Regions from separate parts of the Agrobacterium larrymoorei genome, predicted to be linked through region 3. Evidence: predicted binding sites of a transcription regulator. Region 3 holds the regulator's gene; each other region holds the start of a gene.
The links. The regulator LexA, encoded in region 3, represses DNA repair genes until DNA is damaged. The targets are predictions, from matches to a motif close to TGTTCNNNNTGTGTTCNG.
Positions count from the first base shown of each region.

Region 1: CFBP5473_RS15835 (ImuA family protein) is a predicted target of LexA. The motif match lies at 2,288-2,305, and genes of this name have one in related genera.
Region 2: dnaE (DNA polymerase III subunit alpha) is a predicted target of LexA. The motif match lies at 4,027-4,044, and genes of this name have one in related genera.
Region 4: CFBP5473_RS11870 (nucleoside triphosphate pyrophosphohydrolase family protein) is a predicted target of LexA. The motif match lies at 5,067-5,084, and genes of this name have one in related genera.

Region 1 covers NZ_CP039692.1:333,398-340,790, forward strand. Annotated here, with positions in the region: gene CFBP5473_RS15825 (error-prone DNA polymerase) at 1-57, opposite strand, end outside; gene CFBP5473_RS15830 (DUF6504 family protein) at 54-1,571, opposite strand; gene CFBP5473_RS15835 (ImuA family protein) at 1,486-2,247, opposite strand; gene CFBP5473_RS15840 (O-antigen ligase family protein) at 2,370-3,641, opposite strand; gene CFBP5473_RS15845 (polysaccharide biosynthesis/export family protein) at 3,649-4,920, opposite strand; gene CFBP5473_RS15850 (sugar transferase) at 5,044-5,724, opposite strand; gene CFBP5473_RS15855 (DJ-1/PfpI/YhbO family deglycase/protease) at 6,545-7,105, opposite strand; gene CFBP5473_RS15860 (hypothetical protein) at 7,151-7,372, opposite strand.
Region 2 covers NZ_CP039691.1:1,907,309-1,914,701, reverse strand. Annotated here, with positions in the region: gene proS (proline--tRNA ligase) at 390-1,712, shown strand; gene CFBP5473_RS09135 (lipoprotein-releasing ABC transporter permease subunit) at 1,733-3,052, shown strand; gene CFBP5473_RS09130 (ABC transporter ATP-binding protein) at 3,068-3,751, shown strand; gene dnaE (DNA polymerase III subunit alpha) at 4,278-7,393, shown strand, end outside.
Region 3 covers NZ_CP039691.1:1,780,345-1,787,737, forward strand. Annotated here, with positions in the region: gene eno (phosphopyruvate hydratase) at 1-305, opposite strand, end outside; gene kdsA (3-deoxy-8-phosphooctulonate synthase) at 525-1,373, opposite strand; gene lexA (transcriptional repressor LexA) at 1,627-2,352, shown strand; gene CFBP5473_RS08500 (GFA family protein) at 2,804-3,202, opposite strand; gene CFBP5473_RS08505 (glutathione S-transferase family protein) at 3,429-4,115, shown strand; gene CFBP5473_RS08510 (ComEC/Rec2 family competence protein) at 4,116-6,587, opposite strand; gene gltA (citrate synthase) at 6,846-7,393, shown strand, end outside.
Region 4 covers NZ_CP039691.1:2,434,698-2,442,090, reverse strand. Annotated here, with positions in the region: gene CFBP5473_RS11905 (putative bifunctional diguanylate cyclase/phosphodiesterase) at 1-284, opposite strand, end outside; gene CFBP5473_RS11900 (DUF1344 domain-containing protein) at 573-833, shown strand; gene CFBP5473_RS11895 (histidine phosphatase family protein) at 841-1,449, opposite strand; gene fabI (enoyl-ACP reductase FabI) at 1,594-2,412, opposite strand; gene CFBP5473_RS11885 (DnaJ C-terminal domain-containing protein) at 2,543-3,652, opposite strand; gene CFBP5473_RS11880 (RT0821/Lpp0805 family surface protein) at 3,866-4,315, opposite strand; gene pdxH (pyridoxamine 5'-phosphate oxidase) at 4,373-4,993, shown strand; gene CFBP5473_RS11870 (nucleoside triphosphate pyrophosphohydrolase family protein) at 5,111-5,428, shown strand; gene CFBP5473_RS11865 (HAD family hydrolase) at 5,418-6,098, opposite strand; gene CFBP5473_RS11860 (bleomycin resistance protein) at 6,112-6,549, opposite strand; gene CFBP5473_RS11855 (hypothetical protein) at 6,578-6,844, opposite strand; gene CFBP5473_RS11850 (DUF2778 domain-containing protein) at 6,841-7,383, opposite strand.

The DNA of each region.
Region 1 (7,393 bases), on a different replicon from region 3:
CAGAAAGGAGAAATGCGATGTAACCTGAAGTTCGGCGTAGCGGACGGTTTCGCTCATCCGAACAATCCGTGCATGAACCAGTTGAGCGATCCGGTTTCGGTGTGTTCGCCATCACCGGAGCGGAATATCCAGAAGCGTTCGCCATTTTCGTTTTCCACGCGGAAATAATCGCGCACGGCGGCCAATTCGCGGTCGCGTTTCCACCACTCTCCGAAAACCCGCTCGGGCCCATCGGCTCTTTTGACGGTGTGGCGGATGCCGCGCCAAATGAAGCTTCTGGGTGGGTGGTCTGGAAGGAGTGCTACGGTCTGGATCGGCTCCGGCTTGAAGAGAAGCCGCACCGGACGCGGCCAGTGATCCGGCCATTCAAGATCATCCGGCACAGCCTCAGCCGGAATTTTCTGCACCGAACGTTCCGGCACATCGCTTTGAACGGCGGCATAACGATAAACCTTGTGGCCGCGGTTGATGATCACATCGACAGCCTCGCCGATATCGGCTTTCGCCTCCTCCAGAAGCGTGGTTCGGGCCTGCCCTGCCACAAGCGTTTCGGCATGGGTGGCCGTCAGCGTCATCTTCTCGATACCGAAGCCGGGATCGATCGTGTCGATCCGGTCGGTGAGAAGCCGCGTCAGTTGCTTGATGTCGCGCGCAGGCTTGGACGTGCCCGCCCGGATGGCCTGCAAACCGCTATCGACGCGATGAAGAACGAGATCGACGCGGCGCGCGCCAAGACCACGTTTTTCCAAATCCAGGCAAAGCTTTTCCACCAGCATCCTCGTGTATTTCGCAATGGTTTCCGCAGCCCCGATGGGTTCTGGGAAAAACCTCTTTACCTCAACAAGTTCAGCAACGCGGATAGGCTCTATCGGCTCGGACAAGGAGCCATGGGCCTGATCCAGCCTGCGGCCGATCTCAGGTCCGAAGCGAAGCGTCAAAGGTGCGCGCGGCGCAGATGCCAGTTCCCCAATGCTCTTGAAACCCAGCACCTTCAAATCGCCGACCAGACGCGCATCCAGCCGCAAAGCGGCAAGCGGCAAAGGAGCAAGAGCGGGGGCGACACTTCCCCGCGGCAGCACCGTCACCGCACCGCGCCCGAAGCGAGCCAGCGCATGGGCAGCCCCCCAGCTTTCGGCAATGGCGGCACGGGCAGTGAAGCCAAGGCCATGCAGACGGTTGACCATGCCCTTCAGCATCATCGTTTCGTTTCCGTGCAGATGGTCGGCCCCGGTCGTGTCCAGCACCAACCCATCATCCGGGTCCGGCGCGACGATGGGGGCGTAGATGCGCAGAAACCAGAAGGCCAGTTCGCGCAGGGCCTTTGCATCCTCCGCAGGCTTCAGGTCTTCAACGATGAGGTTCGGTATAAGCGCCTGCGCCTTGCTGGCAGGCATGCCAAGGCGCAGACCCGCTTTCAGCGCAGCAACATCCAGTGCCGCGATGACGCGGCGGCTGCCCTGCCGGGCGATCATGATGACGGGGCGATCAACCGACGGCGCCTGGACGCCAAGTGTCCTGCGATATCGATCCGTCTGCCATGTCGGCAGGTAAAGCGAGACGACCCTTTGCATCACAGGCTTCCACTTCCAGTTCAAATGGTTCAGCGCCACGGGCGCGCAAAAGCTCCATGTTCCAGCGAGACCGCCCCACCCCTCGCACCGGCAAGGGAGACGAAGGCCGCACGGAAATGCGCCAGCGAGTAACGGCGGCAGTCGGCTGGCCGAAATCCACAGCACCAGAGGGATGACGCCAGCGGCGAAGCGCAAGTGCGGCGACGCCCGATGTCTCCGCTGTCAATTGAAGACGGCGCGACATATTCATGGGCAGCTTCGAGACTTCTCCCACCACGGCCCCAAAGCCATTGCAGCGAAGCCCTTCCTCGAAGCAATCCAGCACGCCTTTTTCATCCCGGCATTCAACGATGATCAGCCTGTTTTGCGAAAGCCCGGCCTGCGTCAGCGCTGGCATGAAAAGATCTGGCCGGGTAACGCACCAGAGTATCTTTCCCTTTAACCGCGCCGCGATACCGGCACAGAACAGCGCGGAGGCCGCGCCATCCACGACGCCGTTTCCCCCACCGCTTACCTCATGCAAGCTGCCAAGTTTCAGCCCCCCACCAGGCAGATGGTCATCGATGGCCGGAAGACCGAAAGGCAGAGTCTCCTGCTGTCTGGCAGGACCCTGAGTGATCCTCTCCAGTCTTTCCCGCAATTCCTCCACGACAAGCTGTTCGGCGCGTTTCTGCATGACACGAAACTTTTAAGAGCATTCCACGCTAAAAATCTTATGTTCACTTTTTGTTCCAATTTTAGGAAAGAGTCAACAAGCCAAAGGCAGACTCCTGTGGAGAGTCTGAAAATTGATGCGCCTTAACGTTCAGCCAGTGGCCGCAAGGAAATGCCGGGCGAAAAAGCCCCTGCCCTGACGGGCCTGCGAACGGGAAGAGACAGCTTTCCGGCGGCGTAGAAAAGAAGGAAGGAGCCAATCTGGTACGCGAAGATGATATCGATTTCCACGAAGGAGCGCACCACGAACAGGGCGCAGAGTGCAAACAATATCAGGGCCTGCGGATCCTGATTGCGCGCCAGCACTGAGCGCAGATGTCCCAGCAGCGTGCCGTAAAGCACCATGGCGAGCAGGAAGAGGCCCACGAAGCCATTCTCCACCACCACCTCGATATAGGTGTTGTGAAAGTGGAAACCGCTGCGGCCCGTAATGAAGAAATCGTCCCACAGGCGTTCTGCATCGAAGAAGCCCGGCACCCAGAAGCCCTGATAGCCGACGCCGAAAATAGGCGCCCGCTTGGCGGCTTCGATGCCGTTCTGCCAGAGATAGGTACGGCCAGTCAGCGTCGTATCCTTGCCGAACACGCCAAGGATCGCGTCCAGCAGACCAAATTGCAGGGCGGCTACGATAAAAATGGCTCCGACACCGACGAGGGCAAAGAACAGCATTTTTCTGTTGCCCGGCGCCAGCAGCCAGAGCGGCAGGAAACCGACGACCATGGCCACGACGGCAGCCGTGGTGATGACGGATGTTGCCGATTGGGAGGCAAGCAGGCTGTAAGCCGAAATCAGGCCAGTCACGCCCGCAATGGGAAGCCAGATGCCGCGCTGGCGCAAGACCAGAACGGATGCGGCGGCAAACAGCACGCCGAGAGAGGCATAAAAGCCCAGCTGGTTCTTGGAAGAGAACGCGCCCACGAAGCTCGTCGTGCCATCCAGCGCATCGAAAAGATAAGTGCCGAACAACAGCGAATAGAGCAGAACGACGATGATGCCGAGCAGCGCGCCGCGTGTGAGCGTGGTTATGGAAATGACGCGCATGGCAATCAGCGCGCAGACGATATGCGTCATGTACTGGATAGACGCACGCATGGTAACGGACATGGCGTCCGACCAGAAGCTGGATAGCACGGCGAGTATGCCGAAAGCGAAAATCCAGAGATAGCGGACATAGTTGCCCAGCACCCGGCGGTAATCCACCAGCACCAGCGGAAACCAGACAGCGTAATAGGCAAGGACCGAGACCTGACCGAACTTCGATGAATAAGCGAAGACGAAGAACGACAGCGCAACTGCCGCCGTTCCGTAAAGCCCGTTTCTTTCAGGATCGATCAGTGCCGATTTCGCAATCCGCATGATTGCCTCACTGCATCAGCACTTCTGAGGAAACCTTCACCACGTCGCCCGGCAAGAGCGCGGTGTTCTCATCCACCTTCACTTCCTTGGACTGCCCATTGTCTTCACGCACCACAACGTAGGAAATCGAGGCGGATTTGCCGGATGGATCGAAGCGAAGCGCTTCTGCAGACTGGGCCAGTGCTTCGGACATGAGCTCGCGGCTGGTGGAAAGCTGAAGATTCAGCTTCTGCAATTCGGCCTGCGTATCCTGCAATTCCTTGGAGCGCTGGGCTTCCCAATCATTGCGCAGGTTGATCTCGTCCTGCTGTGCCTTGTTGATATCCTGCTTGGCGCGCAGCGCGTTGGTGTCGATATCCAGAAGCGTGGATTCCACCTCTGCCGCACGCTCTTCAGCAGAGATACGGCGCTGGGCCAAGGCAAGGCCCTGCTCGTTCAGACGATTGACCTTTTCACGGTCCTCGTTGGCAATTTCCAGCTGGCGCTGCTGTGTCTCGGATTTCTTCTTCAGGGACTCGACTTCCGACTCCAGAAGGTCCCGAAGGTCCTTAAGTGCTTTGAGCTGAAGCGTGTAACGCTCTGTGCGAGACTTCATCAAGGCGCTTTCGCTTTCCAGCAGTGCATCGATGTTGACGACCTTTTCCATTTCGGGCGTCTTCTTGATGTCCTCAGCACCGACCACTTCCGCCTGAAGGCGGGCCTGGCGGGCCAGCAGACGTCCGCGCTGGTCATCATAAACGGCAGCATCGCCACGCGCATTGATGAAATCCTTGGCAAAACGCTGACCGGCATCCGAACGTCGCAGGCCGCCAGCAAGGCTCACAGCCTTCAGCACGGTCATGTTCGGCGCATAAGGATATTCACCCGGCGTCTGCACATCGCCCGTCAGGAAGACAGGGCGGAACTGCGCAACCTCGACGGAGGCGGACGGCAGATTGCGAAGAGCAAACTTGCTCTGAAGCTGCGCGCCGATCTGCTCTCCCACTTCGCCCGCCGTCTTTCCGGCAACATCCAGCTGACCGATGAAGGGCAACGACAAGGTGCCGGAGGGGCCGACCGAGTAATCACCGTTGATCACATCCCAGTTGCGGATCGTGCCATCGGCGGGCTGCCATTCGGCAACGCGAATGCGCAGCTTGTCGGCAGTGCCTAGACGATACTGCGCGTCCTGCGCCAGCGCCTGAAGCGGAGCCGTAAGGGCAAGAGCCGTGGCAACAGCCAAGGCAGGAACTTTGCGCCACAAATTGTTAGGGGAAAAATCGGCGGCGATGCCAACCATATGAAACTCCGTTTTTATGGCTGTGAAAAACAGCCTGTTTGCGACCGGACTTGATCCGGTCGCAAACGCCGCTTGGGACGGCGTCAAATATTCCGCGTAGAAACGCTGAAAGCCTGTTTTGGTTCAATAGCTGCCGCGAGACATGCAGACGGCAGGCACGGTCTTCACGATGATGGAGATGTCTTTCATCATCGACCAGTTCTGAACATAGTGCGTGTCGAAATCGACGCGGGCCTTGTAGGACACGTCATTACGACCGCTGATCTGCCACAGGCCGGTCAGGCCAGGGCGAGTGCTCAGGTAATACTGAGCGGCATTTTCATAGTAGTTCAGTTCCTCATCCACAACGGGGCGAGGACCAACCACACTCATTTCACCACGAATGATATTAATGAGCTGCGGCAGTTCATCAAGGCTGAGCTTGCGAAGCACACTGCCGACAGCCGTGACACGAGGGTCACTCTTCAGCTTGCGCGTTGCACGCCATTCATCGGCAGCTTCCGGGTCGGAAGCCAGATACTGCTTAAGCACCTCATCGCCATTCATGACCATCGTACGGAATTTCAGGCAATGAAATGTACGGCCATTATAGCCAATGCGGCGATGGCCATAAAAGGCCGGTCCCTTATCAGACAATTTGACGAGGGCCATAATCATCAAAAAAATCGGGCTAAGCACGAGGAGCGCAAGCACAGCCGACGTTACGTCGAAACTGCGTTTTGCGATGCCTCCAATCGGAAAGCTCACATCAAACTCTTCAGAGCCACTAAGCGGCGAAACAGCCGATCGAGTCGCGGACTTCATAGAGAGGACTCCATTTATGTTTTGCGATAGGTCGGTACCCGTTGGGCGCGTCATTCCGGCTATCATGAGATACCAAGTCTGTGGTCGGAATTTGGTGCTTTTGAATTTTTTGTGAGGCAGCGTTATCGGGCGTCGCCTTTATCGCTCAACCCAAATTCTCACAAAAGCTTTCGATCCAATATTGGGAGGCGCATAAAAAAGAAACAAACCGACAGATAGCCATGCGCGTTTCGCATGGGTAGCCATATCAGTGTATTCGCAGATGAAGTATAGTTGGCATATTCTTATGGTGTGCTTTTAATTCATAAGATCGAGACGCAAACAGGGCGTGATATACACTATAAATAAGCGATAATTCTTTTTGTGCACCGCAACAAATTTGTGGCGGCGCACATACAAAAAGTTAAAAAGTGGAATGAAATTTGTGGAGAAAAATTAATCTTGAGCCAATAATTGAGGGGAAAGGGCAGTGAAACTGGCTCAAAGGTGGCCCAAATAAGGCAAGAATGTGGCAAATCGATCTGATTCCCGTTCTGCCGCTTCAAAGCCCGACGCTTCTGACCCTCCCCCGAAGGCCTGTATACGCTCTACAAAAAAGCATTGATGAATATCTGCAGGCAGAATTTGCCCAATTTTGTAGACTTCTGCACGATATACTTCCATCCGGCTAAGAATTAGCATTTGGTAAATAACCGCCAAAACAGCACCCGCTCGCCCGTAATAAGGCTTCCAGCCATGCACCTGTCCGGGCGAAAACGCCAAAAAAAGACCGGCACGTCATGCGACGCACCGGCCTCTGTTCGTTCAATTGTCGAGTGGATCAGGCAGCCTGACGCTCGTGGCGACCTTCTTCTACTTCCTCAACAATCTTCGCGACGAAGGCTTCCAGATCATCCGGGTTACGCGATGTAACGATGCCCTTATCGCAAACGACCTTCTCATCCTTCCAGATGCCACCGGCGTTTTTCACGTCGGTCTTGATCGAGCCGTAGGACGTTACTTCGCGACCGCGGACCGCATCGGCCTCGACCAGAAGCCATGGAGCATGACAGATTGCGGCGACGATCTTGCCGGATTTGACGAATTCCTTGACGACGCGCATTGCCTCTTCATCGGTTCTCAGCACATCCGGGTTGATCTGGCCGCCGGGAAGCACCAGCGCATCGAAATCTTCGATCCGCACATCCTTGGCCAAAAGATCGACCTTGATCGAGTCGCCCCAGTTCTTTTCGTCCCAGCTCTTGATCTCTCCATCCTTGATGGAAGCGATCTTTACGTCCGCGCCTTTACGCTTCAGCTCATCATAAGGAACACGAAGTTCGGAGCGTTCATAACCGTCTGTCGCAAGAATAACGATTTTTGCAGAGTTGATAGCCGTCATAGCTGTCTCCTTTCATGGGTGGGATTGATTGAAGATGGGAGGTAATCAGGCTTGCTGGTCGGAGTTTACGGAAGGCAGAAAGAACTCGACGTCCTCCCGTTTTTCCTTGTCCAGCGTCGCGATATGTTCCTGCCAGAAACTTTCCGCCTCTTGCGGTTCGTTGTCGTACTGGCGGACAAAAGTCTTGTTGTCATCGATCATGACCTGGCGGGTACCGCCGAGGAGCATGTATTCTTCCGCAAGCTTCCGCGTTTCGGTCTTTTCCATGTCCAAACCTCCTTGGCAGGT
Region 2 (7,393 bases), 130 kb from region 3:
ACCGTTGCCGGGGCAGCGAACTAGCGCGCCTAAGATCTAATCCTCCCAAGACTGACCGCGAAAACGACAAGAATTTAAACTTCCTGCCTCTTTTGTAAGCTGAAGCTAGCCCAAAGATTCCACCTTGTCACCACGTTTTTTGCATTTTTGTTACAGTCGGGAAAAAATTCCCCCTGACGCAATTTGTCGCAGGTTGCTCGCAAAATTATTTCTCCTGAAACCGTTCAGCGGCGAATGTCCTCTCCTCAAAATGCTGTTTATCGACAGTTTAGTAGGGTTTACGGGCGGGTTTCCTTCCGTTGCAGAAACAGCTATGTACGGCGCCAATATCCCTTAATTCTGGCGATTCCCATGAGATCGGCGAGTCGTCTTAAGTCATGGAAATAGTCATGCGTCTCAGCCGTTACTTTTTGCCCATCCTGAAGGAAAATCCCAAGGAAGCGGAAATCGTGTCTCACCGCCTCATGCTGCGCGCAGGCATGATCCGCCAGCAGAGCCAGGGCATCTATTCTTGGCTGCCGCTGGGCAAGCGCGTGATGGACAAAGTCAACAAGATCATTCGCGAAGAGCAGGATCGCTCCGGCGCAATCGAGCTTCTGATGCCGACTTTGCAGTCTGCCGAACTCTGGCAGGAAAGCGGTCGTTACGATGACTACGGCAAGGAAATGCTGCGCATCAAGGACCGTCAGGACCGTAACATGCTGTATGGCCCGACCAATGAGGAGATGATCACCGACATCTTCCGGTCCTATGTGAAGTCCTATAAGGGCCTGCCGCTGAACCTTTATCACATCCAGCTGAAGTTCCGTGACGAGGTTCGCCCGCGCTTCGGCACGATGCGTTCGCGCGAATTCCTGATGAAGGATGCCTATTCCTTCGACCTTACGAAGGAAGGCGCGATCCACTCCTATAACAAGATGTTTACCGCTTACCTGCGCACCTTCTCGCGCCTTGGTCTGCGCGCTATTCCAATGCGCGCCGATACGGGCCCGATCGGTGGCAATCACAGCCATGAATTCATCATTCTGGCGGATACGGGTGAGTCCGAAGTCTTCTGCCACAAGAGCTTCCTTGAAAAGGATATTCCGTCCGACGACACCAATTTCGATGATGTTGCCGGTCTTCAGGGTGTTTTCGACGAGTGGACGGCCGATTACGCCGCGACATCCGAAATGCATGACGAAGCTGCTTTCGATGCGATTCCCGAAGGCGAGCGCGTTTCCGCACGCGGTATCGAAGTTGGCCACATCTTCTATTTCGGTACGAAATATTCCGAGCCGATGGGTGCGAAGGTTCAGGGGCCGGATGGCAAGGAACACCTTGTCCACATGGGATCCTATGGTATCGGGCCGACACGCCTTGTTCCCGCCATCATTGAAGCATCGCATGATGAGAACGGAATCATCTGGCCTGCTTCGGTCGCTCCTTTCGATGTCGTCATCATCAACATGAAGGCGGGTGATGCGGCCTGCGACGCGGCCTGCGAGAAGCTCTATTACTCGCTCTCCAACGCGGGCAAGGATGTTCTGTACGACGACACGGATGACCGTGCTGGCCAGAAGTTCGCAACAGCCGATCTCATCGGCGTTCCGTTGCAGATCATCGTCGGCCCGCGCGGCATTGCCGGCGGTGAGGTCGAGGTCAAGGATCGCAAGACCGGCGCCCGCGAGAGCGTGACCGTCGAAGCTGCAATGAACAGGGTTCTCGGCTGAAAAGCCGACAAGGAGAAGACATGGTAAAAGCCGGCGCAAAGGCCGAGGCTGACAACGGTGCGGTTGCATCCGTCAAGGATGGGGCGGCACGGCCGTTTTCGGCTTTCGAGCGCATGGTGGCCTGGCGCTACCTGCGCTCGCGCCGCAAGGAAGCGTTCATCTCCGTCATTGCCGGTTTCTCTTTCGTCGGCATCATGCTGGGCGTGGCAACGCTCATCATCGTCATGGCGGTGATGAATGGTTTCCGCACGGAGCTGATCTCGCGCATTCTCGGCATCAACGGTCACATGATCGTCCAGCCGATCGATGAGCCCTTCAACAATTACGACGACCTTGCCAAGAAGTTCGCAGGCGTGCCGGGCGTCAACATGGCCCTGCCGCTGGTGGAGGGCCAGACGCTGGCATCCGGTCGCGGTGGTGCTGGCAGCGGTGCGCTGGTGCGCGGCGTTCGCCCGGAGGACATCGAAAAGATCAAGGAAGTCTCGGGCAATGTGAAGACCGGCGATCTCGTCGGCTTCATGTCGGGGCAGGGCGTGCTCGTCGGCTCACGGCTTGCAGCACAGCTGGGCGTGAGCGCGGGGGACCAGATCACGCTGATATCACCGGAGGGTGACGTGACGCCGATGGGCGTCAATCCGCGCGTCAAATCCTACACGATTTCCGGTATCTTCGAGATCGGCATGTCGGAATATGATGCGTCGATGATCTATATGCCGCTTTCGGAAGCGCAGCTTTATTTCAATTCGGAAGGCATCGTTCAGTCCATCGAACTCTTCGTCAGCCACCCTGATAATGTCGACGGAATAAGGCCTCTGGTGGAGGCCGCGGCAGGGCGTCAAGTCTATATCACCGACTGGCGACAGCGTAACCAGACCTTCTTCTCCGCCCTTCAGGTGGAGCGAAACGTCATGTTCATGATCCTGACGCTGATCGTGCTCGTGGCCGCGCTCAATATCATTTCCGGCCTCATAATGCTGGTGAAGGACAAGGGTAGCGATATCGCCATTCTGCGCACCATGGGTGCGAGTTCCGGCGCAGTCATGCGTATCTTCTTCATGACGGGTGCCGCCATCGGCATCGTTGGCACCTTTGCCGGTGTTGCGCTCGGCGTGCTCGTCTGTCTGAACGTGGAGTCCATCCGTCAGTTCTTCTCGTGGATAACCGGAACGGTTCTGTTCGATCCGCAGCTTTATTTCCTCAGCCAGCTTCCTGCGGAAATGGACGTTAGCGAAACGATCACCGTCGTCATCATGGCACTGACCCTGTCCTTTCTGGCAACGATCTTCCCAGCCTGGCGTGCTTCGAAGCTCGATCCTGTCCAGGCCCTGCGATACGAATAAGGACTGCTTCACACCATGGCAAAGAAAATGGCTTTACAGCTTTCCGGCGTGGAACGGACCTATGGGCAGGGCGAGACCAGCCTTTCCATTCTGAAACAGGCGAATTTCGAGCTTAGAAGCGGCGAAATCGTCGCGCTCGTTGCACCTTCCGGCACGGGCAAATCGACCCTGCTGCATCTGGCCGGTTTGCTGGAGCATCCGGATGCGGGCGAAGTCTTCATCAACGGCAAGCCTTGCGGAACGCTGTCGGATGAAGAGCGCACGGCCATTCGCCGCAGCGATATCGGTTTCGTCTACCAGTTCCACCATCTGCTGCCCGAGTTTTCCGCACTGGAAAACATCATGATGCCGCAGCTTATTGCGGGCCTTCCACACAAGGAAGCGCAGCAACGCGCCAAGGCGCTTCTCGATTATATGCGCATCGGCCATCGCGGCGAACATCGCCCGGCAGAGCTTTCCGGCGGTGAGCAGCAGCGCGTGGCGATTGCCAGAGCGGTGGCCAACGCGCCCTTCCTGCTTCTGGCCGATGAACCGACGGGCAACCTCGATCCCGAAACCGCATCCTATGTGTTCGACGCACTGGAAGCCCTCGTGCGCCAATCCGGCCTTGCAGCGCTGATCGCCACGCACAACCACGATCTTGCCGCCCGCATGGATCGCCGGGTTACGCTAAGCGAAGGCAAGATCGTCGAATTCTAGGCGCCTGCGACGGCCCTTGGGCAGTCGGGAGGCTCCTTGGATAGAGAGATCCAGCAGCGTGACCGTGCTTATCTGGCATGCATGGCTTCCTGTTCTGATGAGGCTGTTCCTCTAACTCTACAATCAAAAAAGTCTTCTGAAACCCGCATGAGCTTTCATGCGGGTTTTTCGTTTTGAGTCAAACACTTGCAGAAACATGTCGCAGATGCGCGGGTGCAGGTCAGGTGGCGCTTCAAAAGAACAGACTAAAAAAGCTGTTGACACGGAAACAAAATGAGAACAAATTTAGAACATAACGAGTAAGGAGAGACAAATGACCGACATCTTCCGTGACATTGCCGCCTTCGCTTCCATAGCTGTCTTTGTTGCCAGCTTCTCGGTGATCCTCACCTCCATGTGACTATTCTGGCGGAAATCACGTCGCCGCCGCAAGGATTGATAGACGTGCATAGCCTCCTTTGGCGGTGGACTTTGCCGCCGGAAAGCCCCAAAATCAGCCCGATTCAGAATGACGGGAATGCGGGAAATGAGTGACACTTTGGCGGGACAGGACGTTTCGGGCACCATCATGAAATCGCCCGGCTTCGTCCATCTGCGGGTTCACTCCGCTTATTCCCTGCTCGAGGGCGCGCTGCCCTTGAAGAAGATCATGGCCAAGGCTGTCAGCGATGCACAGCCCGCCATAGCGATTACCGATACGAATAATCTTTTCGTCGCGCTGGAATTTTCCGAAAAGGCGCGGGATGAAGGCTTGCAGCCCATCATCGGCTGCCAGGTCTCCATCGACATGCAGGATGCCACCGACGATAAGCGGGGGCATAACAACCTGTCCAAGTTGCCTGCCATCGTGCTTCTGGCTGCGGATGCTGCCGGGTATGAGCGGCTGGTCGATCTTATAAGCCGTGCTTATCTCGACGGAGAAGGCAGCGGCCATTCGGTCAATATTTCCAAATCCTGGCTTGAAGAGGCTAGCAATGAAGGACTGATCGCACTCACCGGCGCATCCGGTGGCCCTGTCGATATGGCCATCAGGGAAGGCCATGCGGCGCAGGCAACCGCACGGCTGCTCGCCCTCAGGAACCTTTTCGGCGACAGGCTTTACATAGAGCTACAGCGGCAGGGCAATTATGACCGCGCGCATGAGCGCCGGATGATTGCGCTTGCCTACGAGCACGACATTCCGCTTGTCGCCACCAACGAAGCCTTCTTTCCCTCGAAGGCGGATTATGAGGCACATGACGCCCTGATGGCCGTGGCGCATAATGCCATCGTGTCCGATGACAGCCGGTTCCGCTTGACGCCCGACCACTATCTGAAAAGCCGCGATGAGATGATATCGCTGTTCAAGGATATTCCCGAGGCCATCGAAAATACGATCGAGATTGCGCAGCGCTGCTCCTATGTGCTGAAGAAGCGCGGGCCGATCCTGCCGCGCTTCACCGGCGCCAGCGATGATCCGGAGGAAGCGGAACGCGCCGAGTCGCTGGAGCTTCGGCGACAGGCCGTGGAAGGTCTCGATCAACGCCTTGCCGCACTCGGCATGGCACCGGGCTATACGGAACAGGAATATCGCGAGCGGCTGGATTTCGAACTCAGCGTTATCGAGCGCATGAAGTTTCCGGGCTACTTCCTCATCGTTGCCGACTTCATCAAATGGGCCAAGCAGCACGATATTCCGGTCGGCCCCGGTCGTGGTTCCGGTGCAGGCTCGCTGGTTGCCTATGCCCTGACGATTACCGACGTCGATCCGCTGCGCTTCTCGCTTCTCTTCGAACGCTTCCTCAACCCGGAACGCGTTTCGATGCCGGATTTCGATATCGATTTCTGTCAGGACCGCCGCGAAGAGGTCATTCGCTACGTGCAGCGGAAATACGGGCGCGAGCAGGTGGCGCAGATCATCACCTTCGGTTCGCTGCAGGCGCGTGCGGCTCTTCGTGACGTGGGTCGCGTGCTGGAAATGCCCTACGGGCAGGTGGACCGCATCTGTAAGCTCGTCCCGAATAATCCGGCCAACCCGACGCCGCTTTCGAAAGCCATCGAAGAAGAGCCGCGTTTTCAGGAAGAGATAGACAAGGAGCCGGTCGTTGCCCGGCTTCTGGATATCGCCCAGAAGATCGAGGGGCTCTACCGTCACGCCTCCACGCACGCCGCCGGTATCGTCATCGGCGACCGACCGCTATCGAAGCTCGTGCCGATGTATCGCGATCCGCGTTCGGACATGCCGGTTACGCAGTTCAACATGAAATGGGTGGAAAGCGCCGGTCTCGTAAAGTTCGACTTTCTCGGTCTGAAGACGCTGACGGTGCTTAAGGTCGCCGTCGATTTCGTTGCCAAGCGCAACATCCATGTCGATCTCGCCTCCATCCCGCTGGACGATCCGAAGACCTACGAGATGCTCTCGCGCGGTGAAACCATCGGCGTGTTCCAGGTGGAAAGTGCGGGCATGCGCAAGGCGCTGATCGGCATGCGCCCGGACTGTATCGAGGACATCATCGCGCTTGTTGCGCTTTATCGTCCGGGCCCGATGGAGAACATCCCGGTCTATAATGCCCGCAAGCATGGCGACGAAGAAATCGAATCCATTCATCCGACGATCGACTACCTGCTGAAGGAGACGCAGGGCGTTATCGTTTATCAGGAACAGGTGATGCAGATCGCCCAGGTCCTGTCCGGTTATTCGCTTGGTGAAGCCGATCTTCTGCGCCGCGCCATGGGTAAGAAGATCAAGGAGGAGATGGACCAGCAGCGTGAACGTTTCGTTGACGGTGCGATGAAGAACGGCGTGTCCAAGGCCCAGTCGGACATGATTTTCGATCTGCTGGCCAAGTTCGCTAATTACGGCTTCAACAAGTCGCATGCCGCCGCCTACGCTATTGTGTCCTACCAGACCGCCTATATGAAGGCGCATTATCCGGTCGAATTCCTCGCCGCGTCCATGACGCTGGATATGGCGAATACGGAAAAGGTGAACGACTTCCGGCAGGATGCGGCGCGCCTCGGCATCGAGATCGTGGCACCTTCGGTGCAGACGTCCTTCCGCCGCTTCGAGACGGGCGAGAACCGCATCTATTATTCGCTCGCCGCTTTAAAGGGCGTTGGCGAAGGGGCGGTGGACCACATCGTGGACGTGCGCGGCGATAAGCCGTTTTCGAGCCTTGAAGATTTCTGCCTGCGGATCGATCCCAAGCAGATCAACCGCCGTGTTCTGGAAAGCCTTATCAATGCCGGAGCCTTCGATTGCTTCTGCAAGGATCGCGCGGAACTGATCGGTGGTCTGGACCGGATCATCGGCTATTCGCAACGCGCGCAGGAAAGCCGCGTTACCGGGCAGCATGATATGTTCGGTTCCGGTGCCGCAACCGGCCCGGAAAAGCTGGTGCTGCCTGCCTACCAGCCGTGGCTCGCCTCGGAAAAGCTGTTGCGGGAATATCAGGTGCTCGGCTTCTATCTAACGGCCCACCCGCTCGACACTTATCGCAACGTGCTCGACAAGCTGCGCGTCCAGAATATCTCGGATTTCTCAGCGGCAGTGAAACAGGGCGCCACTGCCGGTCGTCTGGCGGGGACCGTAACGGGTAAACAGGAGCGCAAGACCCGCACCGGCAACAAGATGGGCATCGTCACCTTCTCGGACGCATCCGG
Region 3 (7,393 bases):
TTGTTCGGCGTACCATCGAGCGCGATCAGCGTCTGGTCGATATGGATTTGGCTTTCGGCATCGAAACCGCCGAGCGCATCGAAGATTTCCGTGTTGACGGCTTCAACGGCCTTTTCAACGCCCTTACCGAGATAGCGCTTGCCGCCATCGCGCAGCTCGACTGCCTCGTGGGCACCGGTGGAAGCGCCCGATGGAACGGCGGCGCGGCCGAAGGAACCGTCTTCGAGGTACACGTCCACTTCAACGGTGGGGTTGCCGCGGCTGTCGAGGATTTCGCGTGCGATGATATCGGTAATGGCTGTCATGGTCTCTCCCTTGGGACTGGAACAGATGGTTTCAGTCGCTTGTCTTAGAGCGCATCGGCAAGGCTGTGAAGCCGTTTTCAGCGAAGATGCGCAGTAGAACGATACTTAACGACGACTCGGATGTAATTGCCTTTTCGCTGTAGACGAAGCGTAAGAAATTACAATGACGACGCCCCATGCGAGGCGTCCGCCACCTTATAAAAATCGATTAGGACGAAATCAGGCCGCCTTGGAAATCGCATCGAAGGCCAAAAGTTTTTCCAGAAGCTTCGGCATGTCCTTAAGGTGAACCATGTTCGGGCCATCGGAAGGCGCATTGTCGGGATCTTCATGCGTCTCGACGAACAGCCCCGCGATGCCAACTGCAACAGCGGCGCGCGAAAGCGTTTCAACGAACTCACGCTGCCCGCCTGTGGAACCACCCTGCCCACCCGGCTGCTGAACGGAATGCGTTGCATCGAACACCACAGGTGCGCCGAGCGATGCCATGATCGGAAGCGAACGCATGTCGGAAACCAGTGTGTTATAGCCGAAGGAAGCGCCGCGTTCGCATAACAGCACATTCGGGTTGCCGCTTTCATTCAGCTTGGCCAGCACATTCTTCATGTCCCAGGGCGCAAGAAACTGGCCCTTCTTGACGTTGATTACGCGACCAGTCTTGGCGGCAGCAACAAGAAGGTCCGTCTGGCGGCTGAGGAACGCGGGAATCTGGAGAATATCGACCGTCTGCGCAACGACGGCGCACTGTTCTTCGGTGTGGATATCCGTCAAAACAGGAAAGCCGAATTCCTTTTTCAGATCGGCAAAAATCTCCATGGCGTTATCGAGACCGATGCCGCGCTTGCCGGACAGGGATGTCCTGTTGGCCTTATCGAACGAGGACTTGTACACAAGGCCGACGCCGAGCTTCGCGCAAAGCTCTTTCAACGTTCCCGCAATCATGAAGGCATGATCCCGGCTCTCCATCTGGCAAGGCCCGGCAATCAGCGAAAAGCGCTCGGTATTGCAAAACGATACGGCGCCCGCACCTTCACCGGCCACCACTTTAAGATTGTTCTTCGCAGTCATCGTCTTCCTCACAATTCCAGAGTAGCGCCCGTTTTTAAGAGCATCCGGCGAGGCCGGTTCGTTGTGCGCACGCCATATCAGCAAGGGCCTTCGGTGTCATCAGCCAATGCGCCTGGTTGCTTTTCACGAAGAAAATTTCACAACCTGAGACTTAGCGAAATTTTAAGGGATTGCAGAACACATATGGAACATATAGTGTTCGTTCTGTATTTGTTTCGCGAATCTTCGCCACACAGTCCAAGGGTGTTTCTTCATGCTCACGCGCAAACAGCAGGAACTGCTTCTCTTCATTCATGAGCGAATGAAGGAATCCGGCGTGCCTCCATCTTTCGATGAGATGAAGGATGCACTCGACCTGGCTTCAAAATCCGGCATCCACCGGCTGATCACTGCTTTGGAAGAACGCGGTTTCATCCGCCGGCTTCCCAATCGCGCCAGAGCGCTGGAAGTCATCAAGCTGCCGGAGGCTTATACGCCTCCTTCGCAGAAACCCCAGCGCGGCTTTTCGCCAAGCGTTATCGAAGGCAGTCTCGGCAAGCCGAAAGCGCCAGAGCCAGCGCCTGCGCCCAAACCCGCAAATGATGCGCTTTCCGGTGCCGTAACAGTTCCCGTCATGGGCCGGATTGCCGCAGGTGTGCCGATTTCCGCAATTCAGAACAATACGCATGACGTTGCCGTACCGATGGACATGCTAGGCAGCGGCGAGCATTACGCCCTCGAGGTCAAGGGTGACTCGATGATCGAGGCAGGGATTTTCGACGGCGACACCGTCATTATCCGCAATGGCAGCACCGCAAGCCCCGGTGATATTATCGTTGCGCTCGTGGATGACGAAGAAGCAACCCTCAAGCGCTTCCGCCGCAAAGGCGCGTCGATCGCTCTCGAGGCGGCCAACCCGGCTTACGAAACCAGAATTTTCGGACCTGACCGGGTGAAGATTCAGGGCAAGCTGGTTGGTCTCATCCGGCGCTATCATTGAGTTGAGGCGCGACAGGCTTGTGCTTGGAACATCTAACTGAAGGTGCGTAGTTGCTTCTTCAGTAAGCCCTATATTCCGGCGACGCTGTGAGATATTTCCGGGCGTGGTGGTTGTGCGTTCTTCACGGCGCTGGAAAGACCGGACACATTGGTTACAGATGTTCGGAGATTCCTGAGAGTGCGTTTTAGCTTTCGAGGGCGATCTGCGACATACTTGGCACCAAAGAATTCGCCGTTGAGATTGGCGCAGTGTTGATGGAACGAATGGTAAGAGGGTCGCTTCCAGAGCGCTTGGTACCAGCCAAATATTGTCCTCGAAGCTCATCTGCTTGTTAGCGAGTCGAGAAGGGGTGCAGAAAGTTTTGGTGAAGCGCCGAGCATGATTGATAAAATCAGCCCGAGCGACGTATCGTTAGTTAAGTGCATCGCGCCCCGCTGGGACGCGCCTTCTTTCAGCGCCCCTGCTCTTCCCGGCTTTCTGCTTCACGATTCCGGTCATATTGCTTCATCATCGGAAAATCCGGCAACCACGCCTCGCGACGGATTGTCCATAACTCATATGTCGGTTCGAACTGATTGGTGGAATCGAAAGAGCCAATATTGAGTTCGATTTCATCATCGCTTTTGCCGAAAACGGGAGAGCCGCAATTCTGGCAAAAGAAGCGTCCGTTATAGCTGCCAGTTTCGCCTTCGATCCGTACCGCGTCTTCCGGAAAAATCGCCGATGCGTGAAAGAGTGCGCCGTGATGTTTGCGGCAATCCATGCAATGGCAGATTCCAACACGATATGGTTCGCCCGATACGGAGAATTTTACTTTGCCGCAGAAGCAGCCTCCGGTTCTGGTTTCCATGCGTGGTCCTCCTTGTTCGGTTACACAGCCAAACCAAACAATTTTCAGGCAAAGAGGTTCGATAATTAATTTAGCCTGACCAGGCCTATGGGTCTTGCTGACAAGAAAACTCAATCATCAAATAGTTTGAAGACACTCATCGCTAAAGACGCCTGTATTGCCTGTCGCTGGTGCGTTACGAAGCTCAAGACATGCTATCTGTAATCGATACTAGAGGGGTCCCGCGATGTACGATCTTTATATAGCCAACAAGAACTATTCGTCATGGTCGCTTCGGCCCTGGGCGCTGATGCAGACCTTGAATATTCCATTCAACGAAAAGCTGGCTCCCTTCAACGATCCCGACCCTAAGAACGACTTCACTTGGTTCTCGCCCACCGGCAAAGTTCCGTGCCTGATCGATGGCGACGTTACGGTTTGGGACACGCTGGCCATTGCTGAATATCTTGCCGAAAGCCACGAAGGCGTTTGGGCGCAGGATAAGACGGCGCGCGCGTGGTCGCGGTCCGTTACCGCGGAGATGCATTCCGGCTTTCAATCTCTGCGCAACCTGCATCCCATGAGCGTCGGCTTGCGCATTCGCCCGCACGCACCCTCGCCGTCCCTTAGCAGTGATATCGCCCGTATCGACGCCTTGTGGCAGCAGGGCCTGCAAACCTTCGGCGGCCCGTTTCTGGCGGGAGAGCGTTTTACCGCTGTAGACGCATTCTTTTGCCCGGTTGCCTTCCGCTTCAGGACTTACGGAACCAGCCTGTCGCCCGCTTCCGAAGCATACAAAAACCGGCTTCTGAACCTGTCCGCAATGCGGGAGTGGGAAAAAGCAGCGCTGCTGGAACCATGGCGAGACCCCGAACATGAGCAGGAAGCCGCATCGACCGGCGAAATCATCGAGGACTTCCGCATCGGATCTTGATCAGCCGCCTGCCGCCAGCATATTTTCGATGTGCGGCGGCAGAGAATTATCGAAACTCTTGGCGCGCCAATCATAGCTGCGATGCAGAGACCAAGGTCTGCCAGCACCATCCATCGCCGCCCTCGCACGTCCAACTGGAGAAACGTTCGCGTTGAGCCAAAGCTCGAGCGAACCTGTGCGGCGCAGCGTGTTGTTGGTAATCAAGATCGCGCCTGATTTACACTGCGAAAAAGGCACGAAGCGCGAGCTGACGACAATGTCCGCCACATCACAGGCCGTGCCAGCGAGAGCGCTATTGGACAGAACGGCAATTTTCACGCCGCTTCCATGCCTGGCTGCGCACCAGGCATTCTTCTGGCAGGTAAAGATATTGTCCTTTTCAAAAGCTGAAAGCATCTGGCGACGAGCCTCCTGGCGCTGCCTGTCCGTCAATGCATAGGACCGCTGCGTTGACATGGTCTGCTCCCCGTTATCATCAGGCTTATCCCGCGTGATTGGTGGAACATGCCGCTCCGGCAGAGGCAGCGCCCTCTCCCACTGCTCGTAGACAAAGCCCGTCGCGCGCGACTTGGTGGTTGCAACGGCATCCGCCGTCACCAGCGCCACAAGTGCGCCGTCCTCGAAAATCAGCAAATCCGGCTTGGGGCGTAGCTGTTCGGTAAACACCATCGCAAGGCCCACAAGAATAAGCGGCACTCCCAAGAGCGCGAGCCTGCTTCGCAGCAAAGTCAACAACAGAAATCCCGCTGTGGAGATGGCCAAAAACCACTGGCTCTGCCGCCCAATCGTGGCATCGCCGCCCCAGGCGGCAACGGTTTTGGCAATATCGATCACCAGCGCCATGCCATATCCCATCACCTTCAGAAATGGTGCATCGAGACCGAACGGCATCAGCAGCATGGCAATAAGTGCGAACGGCATGACAATGATCGACATGACCGGTGTTGCCGCCAGATTTGCCGCCAGCCCATAGCTGGTGACGCGGTGGAAATGTTCGACAGAATAGATCGTTGTCGAGATACCGCCGATCAGCGAAGTGATGACGATACCACCAATAATCGTCCCGGTTTTGGACGCCGCCACCAGCCACAAAGGCGGGCGCGAGATGAACAGTCGCTCCCGGTTACCGCGCCATCTCGTCCAGAAAGCAAAGCCGGATACGAGCGCAAGTGTCGCCGCAAACGACATCTGGAAGCTCGGCCCCATCACCTCATGCGGCGAAAGCGCAATGATAATGATGGCGGCGAGCGCGACGTTGCGAAGGCTGATGGAAGGACGATCCACCAGCACCGCAATCAGCATGATCGACATCATAAGCCAGGCGCGCTCCGCCGATACCGCAAAACCGGAAATGAGGTAATAGGCCAGCGTCATCAAAAGTGCCGCAAAAGCGGAGATTTTCTTGACCGGCCAGCGCTGGGAAAAACCCGGAAACAGACCGAAGGCCAGACGCATGCCGACGAAGAAAATGCCAGAGGCAAGCGCCATGTTGAGCCCGGAAATGGCAACGATATGCGCCAGACCGGAAACGCGCAGCGCCTCCATCGTCTCGCCAGAAATCGCACGTCTCTCATCGGTGACGATGGAAGCCGCAAAAGCCCCCGCATCGCCGCCGATGATGCTTCTTATTCTGTCCGCGATGGCTGTCCGCAGCCTGTAAAGCCATGAATCTGCGCGCTCCAGCCACGTCACAACGGCGTCGTTATCGCTTTCCGAGGGCAGTGATTGAGGCGGAGAATAAAAGAACCCGGTCGCGCCAACGCCATTGAAAAAAGCGCCAAAGGCGAAATCATTGAGGCCCGCAAGCGCGGGCCCTGAAGGTGGCGACAATCTGGCTTTGCCAGAAAGCATGCCGCCAATCGCAATCGGTTCATGGCGGCTGCGAGAGAGGACGGAAACCCTGTTCGGTTGCCGGGCAAGGACGGGATTTGCCGTGGACTTCAACGCGACGATGTACCGCCAGTACCCGCGCGCATCGATTTCCCGACGTTCCACCTTGCCGACGATAGTCGTGGTCACCGCCGTATCGAGAATGATCGTGTCTGCGCGGTGCGTTTCCCAGGCGGCAAGCAGCATTCCGACCAGCATCAGGCTCGCGGCGGCCAGAAGAGAAGATGCCACGTTTTGCCGGTGGCGAAGAACCACAGCGGCGGGGAGAACGCAGACGCTGATCAGCGCCAGCATGATGGGCGATGGATCGACCGAAAGAGAAAACCAGAAAGCAGCCCCTGCCCCGATAAAAACCGGAATGAACAGAAAACTCTGGCGGTAATCCAGCTCCTCGATAATGCAGGCGGCAACACGCTGCCTGAAGCGCTGGGAACGGCTAAAGACAGGACCATGGTCTTCATCGGGGATAGCCACGACGCTTCGCGAGCCATGGATGGGCAGCAGCATATGGTCGAGCTCCGTCTCCATGACAGAGCCCTTCTCGCCCACGCGGAATTGCCGCCTTTCTCCGTGATCGTTCAACCGTCTGCCCCTGTCCCCCGGCCTTAGTTTGCAACCTCGAAATCCGGATTGCAACCGTCTTGGGTTTTAAGGAAGCATTGACCTAGAATGAAACAGCCGGGCCCAAAAGTGGCCCATATCGGGATATTCCCATGCCGCGATGCACAATTTGCCTTTTGGATAGCTTGGCATCTTCGCGCGGATCATATAGCTAATCCGAGACGCTTATAACTGGCTGATGCGTCACCGCGCATCGCCTGCATATTTCGGAGGTATAGTATGACGGAAACAAACGCTACAGTGACCCTCGGCGATAAAAAGGTCGATCTTCCTGTACGAGAAGGCACGATTGGGCCGAACGTCGTTGACATCGGCGCGCTGTACAAGAACACCGGCTCCTTTACCTACGATCCGGGCTTTACCTCCACCGCATCTTGCGAATCCAAGATCACCTATATCGATGGTGACGAAGGCGTTCTGCTGCATCGTGGATACCCGATCGAGCAGCTGGCCGAACAGGGCGATTTCCTCGAAACCTGCTATCTGCTGCTTTACGGCGAACTGCCGACGACCGCGCAGAAGAAGGATTTCGACACCCGCGTCACGCGCCATACCATGGTGCATGAGCAGATGAGCCGCTTCTTCACCGGCTACCGCCGCGATGCCCACCCGATGGCCGTCATGTGCGGCACGGTCGGCGCTCTCTCGGCTTTCTACCACGACTCGACCGACATCACCGATCCGCATCAGCGCATGGTGGCTTCTCTGCGCATGATCGCAAAAATGCCGACGATTGCGGCGATGGCTTACAAGTACCATATCGGCCA
Region 4 (7,393 bases), 650 kb from region 3:
AGATAGCAGGATGACCGACCGTTGATTTCCCAAAGCCCGATATTGGACGAATCCATCGCCAGCTTGAAGCGTTGCGAAAGCTGAAGAAGCTTGTCTTCGCGCGCACGCAGGTCCGTCAGATTGCGGTTGCGCTCGGCCACCAGAATAAGGGTCAGAAGAAAGGGCAGGGTGATCCAGAAGGAGTCTGGATCGAATATGTGAATGGAAATGAAGACGGCTGCTGTCACCGCAATGAGTAGAAACGTAAAAGTCTTGCTTGTGCCTCTTAAAATTCGAGAAGCCATAAATGTGATCCTACAAAGATTATCCTAAAACTGAGCAGCATTCAGTCTCTTATGGAGGCGAAACTAAAATATATTCTGAATCAAGCAGTATAGAGAAACGCTGTCTGGGCGAATTATTGGTTCATTTGACCGTTCACGAGGAAAAACTGTCTAAAGGCTTGATTATTGGTTAAAATCCATTCATCAATTATACCGAAAAAGACATGGTTGCGGGCAAATTCCGCCACATTCGGGAGACAAATCTTGTTGCATGGAAAACTGATACGCAGCCTGAAGGAAGCTAAATCCATGCGCTTGATGATTGCCGCACTTTTGGCCACTGCAAGTCTGTTCGCACCGTTGAACGGTTTCGCGCAGAGCGTCGATGTCGAATCCACCATCAGCAAGGTCGATGTGAAGGGCCTCAGCATTACGCTGGCCGATGGCAAAAACTACAAGGTGCCTGAGGAGTTCAACTTCGAAGGACTTCAACCGGGCGTGAAGGTTCTGGTCTTCTACACCGAAGTCGATGGCAAACGCGTCGTGGACGATCTGGAAGTCGTTCAGTAAGCACCGCTCACACGGTTTCGCTTACCGACACCCATTCAGCAATATTCCTGTCCGTCTCCACCCGCAGAATGCGATCCTGCGGAATTGGAATATCCGACGCCTCATCCTTGTCCATGCTGGAGACAAGCCGGAAGATGGAGCGGATGACCCCGCCATGGCAGACACAGACGGTCTTTCGCTCGACCGACGATAGCCACGCGCCGATACGCCAGGAGAGGATTTCGTAGCTTTCGGCGTCTTCCCCCGGTGGAATGAAATCCCACTTCGCGGCCTTGCGCGCCTTTACCCTGTCCGGGAATGCAAGCTTGAGCTCGGGAATGGTGTAGCCTTCCCAATCGCCGAAGGAAACTTCGACAAGGCGCGCGTCCGTACGGTAGGCGGTGGGATCGAGACCCATTGCGCCGCGCATGAGCTCCATCGTCTCGCGCGTGCGGCCTAGCGGGCTTGCGACATAGTCGAACTCCGTCGCAGCAGGGCCAAGGATATGGGAGAGGGTCTTGCCGTTCCCAACTGCCTGGGAACGACCGAAGTCATTGAGGGGAATATCCTTTTGGCCTTGCAGCCTTCTTATCGCGTTCCAGTCCGTCTGTCCGTGGCGGATAACATAGACCAGCAAAGCAAAACCCCTGTTCAAACTCTTTCGTTCAAAAGGATTGATTGCGCCGCACGTCAAAAATGTGGCGGCGCACATCACTAAAAGCTTATCGCGCCTCGCCTTGCAATTCCGTGTTCAACAGAATCGAAAACAGACGCTTATGCCTTAATCCTTTACGACAGAGATGTCGGGTGCGTCCACCGCTTTCATGCCGATCGTGTGGTAACCGGAATCCACATGGTGAACTTCACCGGTAACGCCGGTCGAAAGATCGGACAGCAGGTAGAGCGCAGACTTGCCGACTTCTTCGATGGAAACCGTGCGCTTCAGCGGCGCATTGTACTCGTTCCACTTGAGAATATAGCGGAAATCGCCAATGCCGGAGGCCGCCAGCGTCTTTATCGGACCGGCGGAAACGGCGTTGACGCGGATGCCGCGATTGCCGAGATCTACCGCCAGATAGCGCACGCTTGCTTCGAGAGCAGCCTTGGCAACGCCCATGACGTTGTAATTCGGCATGACCTTTTCCGCGCCGTAATAGGTCAGCGTCAGAATGGAGCCGCCATCGTTCATGATGGGGTCCGCACGCTTTGCAACGGCTGCCAGCGAATAGACGGAGATGTCCATAGTGCGGTTGAAGTTGTCGCGGCTGGTGTCGAGGTAACGGCCCGTCAGCTCGTCCTTGTCCGAAAACGCAATGGCGTGAACGACGAAGTCGATCTTGCCCCAATGCGCTTCGAGATTGGAGAACACCGCATCGATGGTTTCCAGATCGGTCACATCGCAATGGCCTGCCATGAAGGCGCCAAGTTCCTGGGCAAGGGGTTCCACGCGCTTCTTCAGCGCATCGCCCTGCCAGGTGAACGCCAGTTCGGCACCTGCATCGGCGCATGCCTTGGCAATGCCCCAGGCGATGGAACGGTTGTTTGCGACGCCCATGATGAGGCCACGCTTGCCAGCCATGAGGCCGGATGTCTGAGCCATTGGATGCTCCCTATACTTTAGATCGAACCTGCCTATGGCATAGGCAGAACGCCTGTTCAAGAAGGCCTCAGATCATCTCATGTAAGGGAGCGTAACAAAGGGTGCGTTGTTCACCGCTTTCAATGGCTTGTCACAGATAAAGACCTTCGCGCATATGGCGCATGAGGTCCGTTACCTTGGCGTCCGGCGTCTCCAGAAGGACGATGCGAAGTTCGACGACAAGATCGCCGAAAGTACCGTCTTCCTTCTGCAAACCCTTGGCTTCCACGTGGATTGCCTTGTCGGAACCGGACCATGCAGGCACCGTCACCCGCTGCTCTCCGCGAGGGGATTGCACCGTAGTTTCGCAGCCCAGCACGGCATCCGCCAGCGAGATAGGCAAAGTTGTGTGGATATCGTGGTTTTTCACCGTGAACGCATCGTCACGCGCAACCAGAACAGTCACCACAAGGTCGCCGCGCGCCACATCCGGCAGCTTCAGGCCCTGGCCCTTCAGCCGCACGATATGTCCATCCGTTGTTCCGGCATCGAGCGTGAAACGCACATCGCGTTCGTCCGGCATGCGGATGGTGACGGATTTCTGGTCGATGATGTCATTGACGGTTACGATGGCTTCCGCCGTCATGTCAGGTGCTTTTTCCACCGCTGTCTGCGTGCCGCGAATGCGGCGGATCAGTGCGTTGAAGAGGCTGAGCGCAATCGAGCCGCCCGCTTCATTCTTATCCTGCGCATGCGCATGATCACCCTCTGCCACGGACGAATTCTTCTCGGCTTCCGGGCGCATCTTGCCCTTGGCTTCAGCGCCGAAGATGCGTTCCAGCATATCCTCCGCGGATTCCGGCTTGGCGGTCTGATCGGTGTTTGGCGCTGAGGCAGCGGCTTCGCCGGGAGCGGCATTCGCTTTTGCATTGCGCTCCTGCGCGCGCGCCAGCTCTTCCATCAGCTTCTCGGCAGCCTTGGCGCGCTCAGCCGCCTCACGGGCCGCTTCGCGCTGCTGCATGATTGTCTGTTCGCGCTTCTTGCCTTCCGCCGCACGGCGCGCCTGATCGTAAAGGCCGCGCTTGCGCGGATCCTTCAACAGGTCATAGGCCTGGCCAATTTCGGCAAAGCGTTCCGTCGCGTCCGGATCGTCGCGATTTTGGTCTGGATGCACCGTTTTGGCCTTGGAACGCCAGGCCGCTTTTATCTCGTCCGAACCGGCATCGCGCTTGACGCCGAGAATAGAATAGGGATCACGCATCCGCACCACCAGTTACGCCTGCAATTCCGGTCTCTCCTTTCGGGGACCTGGAAACCGAAGAACACTCGCCCTGAACGTGCGAGCCTGCGATTGCGTTGCACGGTCAAGTTCTTAAAAACTGGATCGACTGTGGCAAGAAGTTGCTAATCAGACCTTTACGCACGCCCTGCGCAGGCGTGTGAAGGCCCTGTTCTCGAAGACAGGGTAAACGCTTTATTTCTGATCGAAGCGGGTCATCAGCCAGTCGCCTGTCTCAGAAAGGCATGCCTGGCCGGTGTAACTGGCAATTCCTTCGAAGGAATGGCGCGTGGTGGCGAAGTTGCGGCAGACGAAGCCTGTGCTTCTGTCTTCGCGAATGGCGGTAACGACGCCAGCGCTGCCCGTTGCCGCATTGGCCCACGGAACAGGAGAATCGGCAACCTTTACCAGATCGGCGGAGGTTACCGCATTGCGTATCGTCGCGTCGTCGGAAAGGGTAGGCGCGGTCTGCTGGTTGGGAACAGATGCCGTGGAGAGCGACCGATCGACTTTTTCTCCACCGAACAAATCCAGGCTCACACAGCCCGTCAGCATCACGGCCATCGCAACAGCAGCGGAAACATCCACCACCGATGACAGGAAGCTCTTTGTTCGACTGTTCGACTTTGCTATGACGTTCACCATCTCTTACCCAGAAACCATCTCTGGTACGCAAATCAGCTCGGGAGCATTTTATTCAATATGTCGGAAACGGGGTTAACATCTAGTGACTTCACCGAAGAAAATGAGCCTTTCGCGCTTTTCGCCGAATGGTTGCGGGATGCAACTGCATCCGAGGTGAACGATCCGAATGCGGTGGCGCTTGCTACCGTGGATGAGGATGGCATGCCAAGCGTGCGCATGGTGCTGCTGAAAGGCGCCGATGAGCGCGGCTTCGTGTTCTACACGAATTTCGAAAGCCGAAAGGGCATCGAAATCCTCGGTCAGAAGAAGGCAGCCATGTGCTTTCACTGGAAAAGCCTGCGCAGGCAGGTCCGCATCCGCGGTCTGGTGGAGGTCGTCAGCGATGAGGAGGCGGATGAATATTACGCCTCGCGTCCACGCGGCAGCCGCATCGGTGCCTGGGCGTCAAAGCAGTCGCGCCCGCTCGAAAGCCGCTTTGCGCTGGAAAAAGCCGTTGCCGAATATACCGCCAGATATGCGATTGGCGATATTCCCCGCCCGCCGCACTGGTCCGGCTTCCGCATCAGGCCGCTGACCATCGAATTCTGGCATGACCGCAAGTTCCGTCTGCATGACCGGGTGGAATTCCGTCGCGAGAGCCCGGAGACACCTTGGGCCAAGGTGCGGATGTATCCTTGATGCCCGGCTATCGGCTAAGATTTTCGGGCGCGAAAAAAAACATTCGCGCCCGGCAAGGAGCCTATCGACTCGCCGTTCGAATTATGTTCTCTTTCGCACGAACGTAAGGAGAACATAATGTTAGCTGATCTCATGCAGCAATTCGAGCAAGCGTCGGCCAGATACGCCAATGCCAATGGCATTACCCGTGATCCCGACTGGTTCATGCTGAAACTTCAGGAAGAAGTGGGCGAGGTGACGCAAGCCTGGAATCGCCTCAGCGGCAGGGGCCGCACGAGGGGTAAGACACCTGAGGAAATGCATCAGGATCTATCCGACGAAGCTGCCGATCTTCTTGGACATATTCTGCTTCTGGCAAAGCAGAACGATCTCGATCTGCTGAGCTCCATCAAGCGCAAATGGCTGTTCGACCCGCTCGATAGCCCTAATCGCTGACGCGCATGTCGGCGGTTCGCCGTAGCAATGTTGCGACTTCCATGAGGTTAACGCAAATCGCAACGCACTTCGTCTGCATCAACTCCGTCTGCGGCGCGACATCGGGCACCATCACCGTCATCATGCCAGCGGAGGATGCGGATTGTACGCCGTGATAGGAATCCTCCAGAGCAACGCAATCGGCTGGGTCGATGCCCAGAAGCCTTGCAGCTGTCAGATATGGCATCGGGGCGGGCTTTGGCTCCGTATAGTCTTCGCGCGCGACGATATGGTCGAAGCGGGGAATGAGACTAAAAGGGCCAAGATGACGGTTGACGGATTCGTGTCGGGATGAGGTGGCTATCGCACGCGGTAATCCGAGATCATCGAGCAGATCGAGGATTTCGCTCACGCCATCCTTCAGCGCCACCCCGCCCGCCATCTGGATTGCCAGATGCCGCAGCCACGCATCCCGAAACGCATCCATCGGAAAATCCGCGCCATGTTCGGCGGTAATAGTCCGCGTGATCATGTCCCATGGGCTTCCGCAAACGCGCTGGTAAAGCTCCACCGGCAGCCCATGCCCACCTTCTTCCGAAGCGGCAAGGAAAGAATCGCGATATAGTTTTTCACTCTCGATCAGCAGGCCATCCATGTCGAAGATGACCGCACGCGGCAAACGGGGAAGCAGCATGTGAAACACCTCAGCCGAACCGGAAGGGGCGTTCGCCCAAGCTCTCGAAGGGCCGGATAAGGTACCCATCCGGATCGGCAACCACGAACTGATGATTTCCCACTTCGGTCTCGCCCTTGCGATACCATTTCTCTTCCAGCGGCAGGAAAAGCTTGACGCCCGCTGTCTCCAGCTTGTCGAGAATAGGCTCGAGAGACGGAACCTGAAGCTGCAGGTTCATGCCCCGCCCGAAAGGAAACGTGATCGGAGCATTCTCCTGCTCGAATGTCCGCCCCGCGCCAATCTGATCGATCATCAATTGCGCATCGCCCAGCGCCAGATAGGTAAACCCTTCCTCGGGCCGCTCATAAACCACATGAAAGCCAAGCAGATTGCAGTAGAACATCCGGCTTTTATACCAGTCATTAACGGCGAGTTCGGGGACGAGGGCATTGGGGATGAAGGTCATTAGGTAGTTAAGCCCTCTTCGTGTTCATTCAACTGTGTTTCAGGTAGCGCAGTGCCCGTAGGGATATAAATGTGATTAAAGCTATCAAGGGTATACTGAAGCCAAAGCCAATTATTATTTCAAGGTCGGATACCTGTTCGGCATTTTCAGCACCGTAGAGTGAAACTAGCTTCTCGGCCAGCGTGGGTGGAAAAGTCGGAAACATGTCTGGGCGGGTCAGCCACAAATGCGTTATAAACGCTGAGGCTACTAGAACCCATATTGTGAAGATTGCAGCGCCTATGGTCTTTTTCATTTTACGATGACCTTTCCATAGGACTCAAGAGCTATCCCCGGGATTTTGATTTTAGGTGCTTGAAGCAGCAAGGCTCTCAATCGCTGAAAGTCTGAACGGTGTTCTACCGTTATACAGCCTTCGCTTATCCCCATCGATCCCTTGGGGTGCAATCTGAAATTTCCACGCTTGATCTGGTTGCACAAGGTTTCGTCATCGATTTTTCCGTCAGCAGCGTACAGAGCGAACCATTCGGATCGACCGCTAAATAAGTCACGTAACGGTCCTAGTAGACCGCCTGACTGTCTGTCGAAAATGTGGTACTCTCCGGGAGGTATAGGCCCCTCTCCAACTGAGCAGGCGTGCTCCCGTTTATTGGCTTGCGCCCTAAGCCCGGAAAAAGCCGGTATAGAAACGCTCTGACGGGTCAATGCACTCATAGGCAAGCCGTTTAATTCAAACGTCCAATCCATTAAATATTCTCCATACACCAGATAACCAATCTGGATATCGTGAAAACAAAAAATGGCAAAAGTTGTAACGGCGAATTTTTTATTCAATTATAGATGG